3 linked regions of the Pedobacter sp. W3I1 genome follow. The protein of the gene in region 2 interacts with the protein of the main gene of each other region in a pairwise test. Links are inferred from orthologs where the notes say so. Each region holds a gene or a part of one and is shown on either strand. Other genes may lie near its edges.

Region 1 (3,046 bases), 5.7 Mb from region 2 along the record:
TCGCAAAGCGACATCGATCATCTGATTATCCTTCGTGAAGGCGAAACCAAACTGGGTGAAAGGGTTGCTGTTTTATCCTCATGGGATGAACTGGAAGGCGCAAATGCGAAATTTGTATTGTTAGGCATTCCGGAAGATATTGGCGTACGTGCAAACTTAGGTATTGCAGGTGCAGCCTCTATGTGGAAACCAGCTTTGGTAGCTTTTTTAAATATCCAAAGCAACCGCTTTTTAAATGGCGAAGAAATTTTGGTTTTAGGCCATTTCGAAATCGATGAGCCCGAAGATTCTTCTGTAAAAGGCTTGAGAAACAAAGTAGCGCAGATTGATGACCTGGTTTATCCGGTAATAGAGAAAATTGTAGCTGCAGGTAAAATACCTATTGTAATTGGTGGTGGGCACAATAATGCTTATCCGATAATTAAAGGTATTTCCTTAGCGCATAAATTCCCAATAGCTGTTTTGAATGTTGATGCGCATGCTGATTTAAGAGAATTGGAGGGTAGACATAGTGGAAACGGATTCTCTTACGCACTAAAAGAAAATTATCTCAATAATTATTGTATGTATGGCTTGCATCAAAACTATAATAATGAAGCTATTTTAAATCAAATAGACTCTAATCCAAAGCTTAAGGCTGTGTTTTTTGACGATGTTTTAACTGGAGCTGATTTTACTAACATGGTGAATGAAATAGGATCGGTTGCAGGTTTGGAAATAGATTTAGATTGTATTCAAAATGTGATCTCGAGCGCCGAAACACCATCTGGTTTTGCCGTTAATGATATTAGAAAATTGATTTTAACCAGCGCAAAGAAATTTTCCTATTTGCACCTAAGCGAAGGCGCAACCCGAATGTTGGATGGAAGGGTGAGTAAGTTAACGTCTAAATTGGCAGCTTATCTGGTGAGTGATTTTATTAAGGCATATATTTCTTAGGCTCAGCCACGGAGGCACAGAAAACACGGTATATTCCCTTTGGCGTCATGCTGAATTTATTTCAGCATCTTTTGTGTTAGGTGAATTTCTTGTGAATAGATCCTGAAACAAGTTCAGGATGACGATTGTTATAAATATTCAGCTTCATATTTCTCACCAGCCTTCAGCATCAGCTCGATCTGTTTCAGGTCTTCAGCGGTTAATTCTTCCTTTTCCTGTAATTCGAATACCGCAATCATGTTGTCTTCGTACTGTTTTTCGGTCTTGATAACGATCTCTTGTAGCATGATGGTAAGCTTAAAACTTTATAATTTCTTTAGGTGTAATGCAAAAATCTAACCTGATGTCGTGTTCGTTCACATCATCGATTTTTTCAATAGCAGGATACAAAGATAAGCCTATTTTTTGAGCATTTATATCCTGTAAAAAACGATCGTAAAAGCCCTTTCCATAACCTACGCGGTAACCCTGTTTATCAAAAGCTAAAAGTGGAATCACAACCAGATCCACTTCGCCTTCATGGAGGTTTCCCTTTTGCGGTTCGAGAATATTGTATAGGTTTTTCTTCAGGTCGCCTACACCAAGGTATTCGTGGTTCGTCATCAAAGCTGTTTCAAAATCAGCTTTTGGTACAATAATCTTAATCTCAGGCTTGGTTTGGTTGAGCCACTCAATCAGCAGGAAAGTATCGGGCTCTTTTTTTTCTTTAATTGGCAAAAAGATGTGTAGCGTTTTAATTCCGCTAAAATCGAGTGTTTTAAACTGTTTTAAAAGCGCTTCGTTTAGTTCCTGGTATTCTGTGTCGCTTAGCAACAACCTGTCTTGTAGGGCTTGCTTTCTGATTTCTGCTTTTAACATACTACAAAGGTAAATATTTTACAGACCTATAAGGTTTCAGAAACCTTATAGGTCTTGAGAAAACAAAAAAAGCCTCTAAAAATTAATTTTAGAGGCTTTAAAAAAATGAGTTAAAATTACTTTACACGCTCAACGTATTCGCCGGTACGGGTGTCAATTTTAATTTTATCGCCTTGATTTACAAACATTGGCACTTTAACTTCAACACCATTTTCTAGTGTTGCTGCTTTTAAAGCGTTTGTAGAAGTATCGCCTTTAACAGCTGGCTCCGAATAGGTAATTTCGAATTCAGCAAAGTTTGGTAATTGAGCCATAATTGCTTCATCGCTTTCCATAGAAACAATAATGTTCATCCCTTCTTTTAGGAATTTAATAGCCGAACCAAATAGTGATTTCTCAACGTTAAACTGTTCGTAGTTGTTGTTATCCATTACCACCAAGTAGTCACCTTCTTCATATAAGTATTGGTAATCGTTGGTTTCAACGCGGCAAATTTCTACAGCCTCGTCGGTATTCATACGTGCCTCAACAATTCTGCCCGATTTAATGTTACGGAATTTACCAGTGTAAAATGCTCCGCCTTTTCCTGGTGTACGGTGATTCCATTCGTCAACAGTAACCAGTTCATTGTTTATACGAAGGATGTTACCTGTTTTAATTTCTGATGCTTTTGCCATATTGTATTATCCTAAATTGGATTTGTATTTCAGTTTTTCGTGACGGCAAAGGTAAAATTATTTTGATAAAAACCTATAAAGGTTTAAGGTATAAGGCTTAGGGTTTAAGGAAATTTAAACCTTCATATTATGCTATTTTACTCTTTCCATGTATTCACCGGTCTTGGTATCAACTTTCACCTTATCGCCCTGATTAATAAACAGCGGAACTCTGATTTCGGCACCAGTTTCTACGGTGGCATATTTTTGTGCACTGGTAGAGGTATCGCCTTTTACAGCAGGTTCTGAGTAGGTGATTTCCAGTTCAACGCTATTAGGCAACTGGGCAACAATAGGTTCGTCACTTTCAAAAGCGATGGTAACATTCATGCCCTCCTTTAAAAACTTAATAGCGTTTCCAAAAAGCAATTTAGGGATATTGTACTGTTCAAAAGTGTTGTTATCCATCACCACCAAATAGTCGCCGTCTTCATAAAGATATTGATAGTCGTTGGTTTCTACGCGGCAAATTATTACCTCTTCATCGGTACGGAAACGGTATTCTACAATTTTTCCAGTTTTTACGTTGCGCA
Region 2 (3,100 bases):
ATTTTGACTTTTTTAAGTTTATTGTTTTATTTCTTGTGTTTAAGCAATCAATTGTTCTTTGTATTCTGCTAATATCGTTTTAAATTCGTTTACTACATCAGCTAAAGGTTTTTCTGCTGCACCACCTGCCGCATTTCTATGGCCACCGCCATTAAAATACTTTTTACAGATTTCGTTGGCCGGAAAATCGCCTGTAGACCTCACAGATAATTTAACCTTATCCGTACGTTCAACAATTAATGCGGCTAAACGGATACCGTTAATTGATAATGCATAGTTTACCACACCCTCTGTATCACCGGTTGCGCTATGGTATTGTGCCAGTTCTTCTTTTGTAACCGAAATAATGGCGGTATTGTATTCTCTTATTACTTCTAACTTGTTTGACAGGCAATAACCCAAAAAGCGTAAACGATTTTCGCTCGCATTATCGTATACCAGTTGGTGGATTTTCGAATGCTCCGCACCAAGATCTATCAGATCGGCAGCAATACGATAAACGTCGGCTGTTGCTGATGGAAAGCGGAAAGATCCGGAATCCGTCATGATACCAGTATACAAACAAGCGGCAACATCTTTATTGATCCCCGCTTTATCTTCCAATTGGTTAACAATAAAATCGTAAACCAACTGCGCAGCAGCACAGGCATTGATATCCCAATGGCGGTAATCATCAAAATCTTCAGGTTCGAGGTGATGATCGATCATGATCTTTTTAGCACCTGCAGCCCTAACCAATTCGCCTAATTCATTAATGCGGCTAAGGGTATTAAAATCAAGACAAAAAATGAGCGAAGCTTCATCCACTAACCTGGCTGCTTCTTCTTGTTGCTCAGTAAAAATAATTACATCGCCATTATTTGGCATCCAATGCAAAAAAGTTGGGTAATCTGTTGGTGTGATTACCTTAACATGATGGCCTTTTTGAATTAAATATCCATATAAACCAAGAGATGAACCCATCGCATCGCCATCGGGTTTGTGATGCGTAGTGATCACAATTCGTTGTGGCGTAGCCAATAATGTTTTTAATTCAGTTAATGTAAGCATATATTTTTTGCGCTGCAAAGCTAAGTAAATTTAGATTAGGATTAAAGGATTTTAGGATTAGTAAGATCATAGTTTTAAAAGAGATTAAGATTAACAGAATTATGTAGCATAAAAAAAGCTCAATTATCCCTTTAAAGCCTAATGATCGATTACTAACCTCGATTCACAACCGAAGAACAATGTTTATTGCTTATTCATCAATTAAAACGTATTTTTGCAAAAAATTTGATATCAAAAGCACAATGAGCACTAACAGAACTTTTACCATGATCAAGCCAGATGCAGTAGTAAACGGCCATATCGGATCAATCATTAACGACATTACTAATGCTGGTTTCAAAATCATTGCATTAAAATATACTAAACTTACAGCCGAAACTGCAGGTCAGTTCTATGCTGTTCACGCTGAGCGTCCTTTTTATAAAGATTTAGTAAGTTTTATGTCTTCGGGACCTATTGTTGCTGCTATTTTAGAAAAAGACAACGCAGTTGAAGATTTCAGAAAATTGATCGGCGCTACTAACCCGGCTGAAGCTGCAGAAGGCACCATCCGTCAGAAATATGCAAAATCAATCGATGCAAACGCTGTTCACGGTTCAGATTCTGACGAGAATGCAGAAATTGAAGGTAACTTCTTCTTCAAAGCAGACGAACGTTTCTAATTCTCCACACAAAAAATTTACAATAAAGCCCCGAATATTCGGGGTTTTATTGTTTTATCTATTTTGTATCTTTCGGGCTTTAAATATTATCCATCATTAAACCTGTTGGAATTAATTACACCATAAAATAATCAATGAAGAGAATTTTCTTAGCGGTATGTCTATCCGGTATCGCTGTTGCATCTTATGCACAAACCAAAACGGCAAAGAAACCTGTTGCCAAAAAATCGACCACAGCCACTAAAACATCAACTCTTGCATCTGCTGGTTTAAAATCTACGTTAGATTCTACCAGTTATGCTTTTGGTACCTCAATCGGTGCCGGCTTAAAAACAACTGGCCTTTCTACCTTAAATTACGAAGTATTGTTAAAAGGCTTGAAAGATGCATTTACCGGCGGCAAGGTTGTGTTAACCCAGCAGCAGGCCCAACAGTGTATAAATGAAGCATTAGCAAAGGCATCATCGGTAAAAAACAAAGCTGAAACAGAAGCAAATAAAATTAAATACGCACCAATTATGAAAGAAGGACAAGATTTCTTAGAACAGAACAAAAAACGTGCAGGTGTACAAACAACTGCAAGCGGTTTACAGTATGAAGTTTTAACCGCTGGTACTGGCGTTAAACCGTTGGCAACCGATTCGGTACTGGTTCATTATAAAGGAACATTATTAAACGGAAAACAATTTGACAGCTCTTACGATAGAGGTGAACCGATTTCTTTTCCTTTAAACCAGGTAATTAAAGGCTGGACAGAAGGTGTACAGTTAATGCCTGCTGGTTCAAAATATAAATTCTTTATTCCTTACAACCTGGCTTATGGCGAACGTGGCGCAGGACAGGACATTCCTCCTTATAGCACGTTAATCTTCGAGGTTGAGTTGTTAAAAGTGAACGGGAAATAAGATTTGTGCAGTCAGATGTTACCATCTGACTGTTAATGCAAATAATATTGTGAGATAATTACTTCTTTTAGAAAAAGAAGTAGAGATCGTGTCAGATCGTAACATTTGACACCACTACGAAATACCTGCTTATTTATTGAGCAGGTATTTTTTTTTTGGAAAACAACGTTCAATGCGATGTGGCAACTGTAGTCCCGCCACCGCTTATAGTCCTCGCTACGCTGCGGGCTATGCCGCTTTGTCGGGTTTATTAGAGAACGGGCTGTAGCCTTAAAAGGGTAGTCAGATGTTACCACGATGAAGATGCTGGAACAAGTTCAGCAGGACGAATCTTGGTATTTACCAAAACTTTCTTCAGTATTCAATGTTAGCTATTACAAATTAACATGAATATGAAAAGAGCATTCCCTTTAGTACTGATCGCATTTTTATGCACTACCTTAAGCAGTTGTGAACTAGTAGAAGGTATATTTAAAGCCGGCG
Region 3 (2,883 bases), 3.2 Mb from region 2 along the record:
AATAAAGCTACTGCGCCACCCAGTAAAGCAAACCCCGCAATTAATCTGATAATATTTGGCATAAATTTTATTCTAATTATTTTTTTTGCAAATATCGTGTTTAAATGGCAGAAATTAGATTTTAAAACAATAATTTCATTAAAAATTTAAAAGCTCAAAAAAACCATCTCGTAAATATGAAAATCCTCTTATCCATAACCCTAATCGTACTTGCAATGAACGTTTCTGCACAAGAAGTTAATAAAAAAATCCACGATCAAGTCCACAATAAAGACATATTAATTAATGCTTGTACGCGTGAGGGCATTACCGCTTTTCCTGAGTTTAAAGAAATGTACGATCCACTTTACGCGGCATATATACCGGATGCGGCAACACTGATCGAATTGAAAAAACTGGTTAAGAACGAAAAAATCAAAATTGTTTTAGGTACCTGGTGTGGCGACAGCAAAGCAAACGTACCAAACTTCCTTAAAATTTTAGACGCCTTGCACTTTAAAGAGAAAAATGTAGAAATTATTGCGGTTGATGGAAATAAAAAAGCTGAAAACGGCATTATAGATGGCTTAGATATCGTAAGGGTGCCAACTTTTATTGTTTTTGATAAAAAAGGAAAAGAACTTGGACGGATTATAGAGGGACCTAAAACAACACTCGAAGGTGATCTGTTAGTTATTTATAAGAAAAAATCTTAAACTTTTTGAGGAAATTTTGGTTCATAGTTTAATGGTCCATGGTTGATAGCCAAGGAGTTCAGAACTGATAGCTTAATACTTACGGGCTCATAGTTTAATAATTTATAGATAATGCCCATCGTTTAAACTGAACACCCAAATCATTGACTATAAACTATCAAACCATCAACCATATTACACAACACATCTTACATCAAAAAACATGTCTGCAGCATTAGAACCAGGTTGGTTAGCCGTTTTAAAAGAAGAATTTGAAAAAGACTACATGAAAAGTCTTAAGTCTTTTTTACAGGAGGAGAAACAGAATGGCGCAACGGTTTACCCAAAAGGCACTGATATTTTCAATGCCTTAAACACCACACCATTTGATCAGGTAAAGGTTGTCATTTTAGGTCAGGACCCTTATCATGGTGCTGGACAAGCGCATGGCCTCTCTTTTTCCGTACAACGTGGTGTAGCGGTTCCACCCTCGTTAAAAAATATATACAAAGAGCTGGAAACTGATATTGAAGGTTTTAAAACACCAAACCATGGACATTTAACGCATTGGGCTGAACAAGGCGTATTGTTGTTAAATGCCACTTTAACTGTTCGTGCTTCAGAAGCAGGCTCGCATCAAAACCGTGGCTGGGAAATTTTTACCGATGAAATTATTAAGGCTTTATCTCAGAAACGCGAACATATTGTATTTCTGTTATGGGGTAAATATGCGCAGCAGAAAGCGGCTTTAATCGACCAGAGAAAGCACTATGTATTGACAGCTGCTCACCCATCGCCGTTTTCGGCCCACAGTGGCTTCTTCGGATCGAAACATTTTTCGAAAGCAAATCAGCTCCTTGTACAAAATAACTTAACACCTATCGACTGGAATTTACCAGCATAATGAATACTTATTTTATCAGCGGTTTAGGTGCCGATAAAAGAATTTTTTCTAAGCTAAAGCTGAATGAAAAGATCAATATCATTCATATAAATTGGATTACGCCAAATAAAAATGAATCATTAGCATCATACGCCGAACGATTAAGTAGCGCGATAGACATCACCCTGCCTTTTGCCCTGGTGGGCGTTTCTTTTGGGGGGATGATTGCAGTAGAAATTGCAAAAATATTAAGACCTGCAACAACGATTATCATTTCGAGTACAATGATGAGTACTCATTTACCAGCATTATACCGCTTTGCAGGGAAACTTGGACTGTTAAAATTTATTCCCGCAAGACTCTTAAAATCATCGAATAAGCTCACTCAAAATTACTATTTTGGTACACGTTCGAGCAATGAGAAAACATTGCTAGGCCAGATTATAAAAGATACTGATCCTTATTTTTTGAAATGGGCCATCGGGAGTATTTTAAGCTGGAGGAATAAAATCAAACCTAAAGATATCTACCATATTCACGGCACCAACGATAAAATTCTATATGCTAAAACAGCACAACCAGATTTTATCATCGAAAACGGAACGCATTTTATGGTGTATCAAAATGCTAAGGAAATTTCAGGAATTATTGATCGGATAGTATTGAACAGTGAAATCGACTAACCTTACTTAATACGTCATCCTGCGGCAGATCGTCATTTCGAGCGGAGTGCAACGTAGTCGAGAAATCTATGTGATCTCTCCATTTCGCTACGCTACAGTCGAGATGACGACCGTTCTATTAGCTCCTGTTATAGATACATTCCTATCAAATCGGAATTCGCAATGGCGATAGTTTTTAAAAGCCCCTCACAGCGTTTGGGTTAATACTCTAAAGGCACAATCGGTTCTTTCTTCGTGGTCGACATAATCATCATCGTTTGGAAAGTTTTAACCACAGAGATCTTACTGATTTTATCCATAATTAAACGTTCGTACGCTTTAATGTCTTTCACATAAACCTTTAACAGAAAATCAGCCTGACCAGTAACATGGTGGCACTCTGTGATTTCTTTAATTTGATTTACTTCATCCAAAAAGATCTGGATGGTGTTATTTTTATGAAAATCGAGTTGAATCTGGATAAAGGTTTTGATGCCTAGACCCAGCTTTTCTTCATCTACCAATGCATGATAACTTTTTATATATCCTGCCATTTCAAGCTTGCGCACACGTTCTAAAGTTGGTGCAGGTGATAAACCAATTTCTTGGGATAAAAGCAAGTTGGTAATTCTTCCGTTCTCTTGAAGAATTCTTAAAATTTTAA

Evidence for each region.
Region 1: the proteins of QF042_RS24335 (region 2) and QF042_RS01165 interact in binary tests that used the Escherichia coli proteins (3 or more experiments, as listed by UniProt). The link is inferred for Pedobacter sp. W3I1 from one-to-one orthologs.
Region 3: the proteins of QF042_RS24335 (region 2) and ung interact in binary tests that used the Escherichia coli proteins (3 or more experiments, as listed by UniProt). The link is inferred for Pedobacter sp. W3I1 from one-to-one orthologs.

Annotation. Positions count from the first base shown.
Region 1 is NZ_JAUSXN010000001.1:271,250-274,295, reverse strand. The notes cover bases 18-2,897. They hold QF042_RS01165 (5-formyltetrahydrofolate cyclo-ligase), read right to left. Parts: upstream 1,798-2,897; coding sequence 1,237-1,797; downstream 18-1,236. Other genes in these bases: efp (elongation factor P), read right to left, coding at 2,607-2,897; efp (elongation factor P), read right to left, coding at 1,914-2,474; QF042_RS01170 (hypothetical protein), read right to left, coding at 1,068-1,226; QF042_RS01175 (formimidoylglutamase), read left to right, coding at 18-939. Outside these bases: more of QF042_RS01175, read left to right, coding at 1-17; more of efp, read right to left, coding at 2,898-3,046. UniProt on the Escherichia coli protein: Involved in the removal of 5-formyltetrahydrofolate.
Region 2 is NZ_JAUSXN010000001.1:5,944,120-5,947,219, forward strand. Bases 69-3,002 are described here. They hold QF042_RS24335 (nucleoside-diphosphate kinase), read left to right. Parts: upstream 69-1,292; coding sequence 1,293-1,712; downstream 1,713-3,002. Other genes in these bases: QF042_RS24330 (bifunctional oligoribonuclease/PAP phosphatase NrnA), read right to left, coding at 69-1,050; QF042_RS24340 (FKBP-type peptidyl-prolyl cis-trans isomerase), read left to right, coding at 1,847-2,617. Outside these bases: more of QF042_RS24330, read right to left, coding at 40-68; QF042_RS24345 (hypothetical protein), read left to right, coding at 3,010-3,100. UniProt on the Escherichia coli protein: Major role in the synthesis of nucleoside triphosphates other than ATP. The ATP gamma phosphate is transferred to the NDP beta phosphate via a ping-pong mechanism, using a phosphorylated active-site intermediate.
Region 3 is NZ_JAUSXN010000001.1:2,759,864-2,762,746, reverse strand. What follows is about bases 21-2,737. They hold ung (uracil-DNA glycosylase), read left to right. Parts: upstream 21-897; coding sequence 898-1,578; downstream 1,579-2,737. Other genes in these bases: QF042_RS11495 (Lrp/AsnC family transcriptional regulator), read right to left, coding at 2,441-2,737; QF042_RS11500 (alpha/beta hydrolase), read left to right, coding at 1,578-2,240; QF042_RS11510 (thioredoxin family protein), read left to right, coding at 177-695; QF042_RS11515 (DUF2892 domain-containing protein), read right to left, coding at 21-62. In the rest of the region: more of QF042_RS11515, read right to left, coding at 1-20; more of QF042_RS11495, read right to left, coding at 2,738-2,883. UniProt on the Escherichia coli protein: Excises uracil residues from the DNA which can arise as a result of misincorporation of dUMP residues by DNA polymerase or due to deamination of cytosine.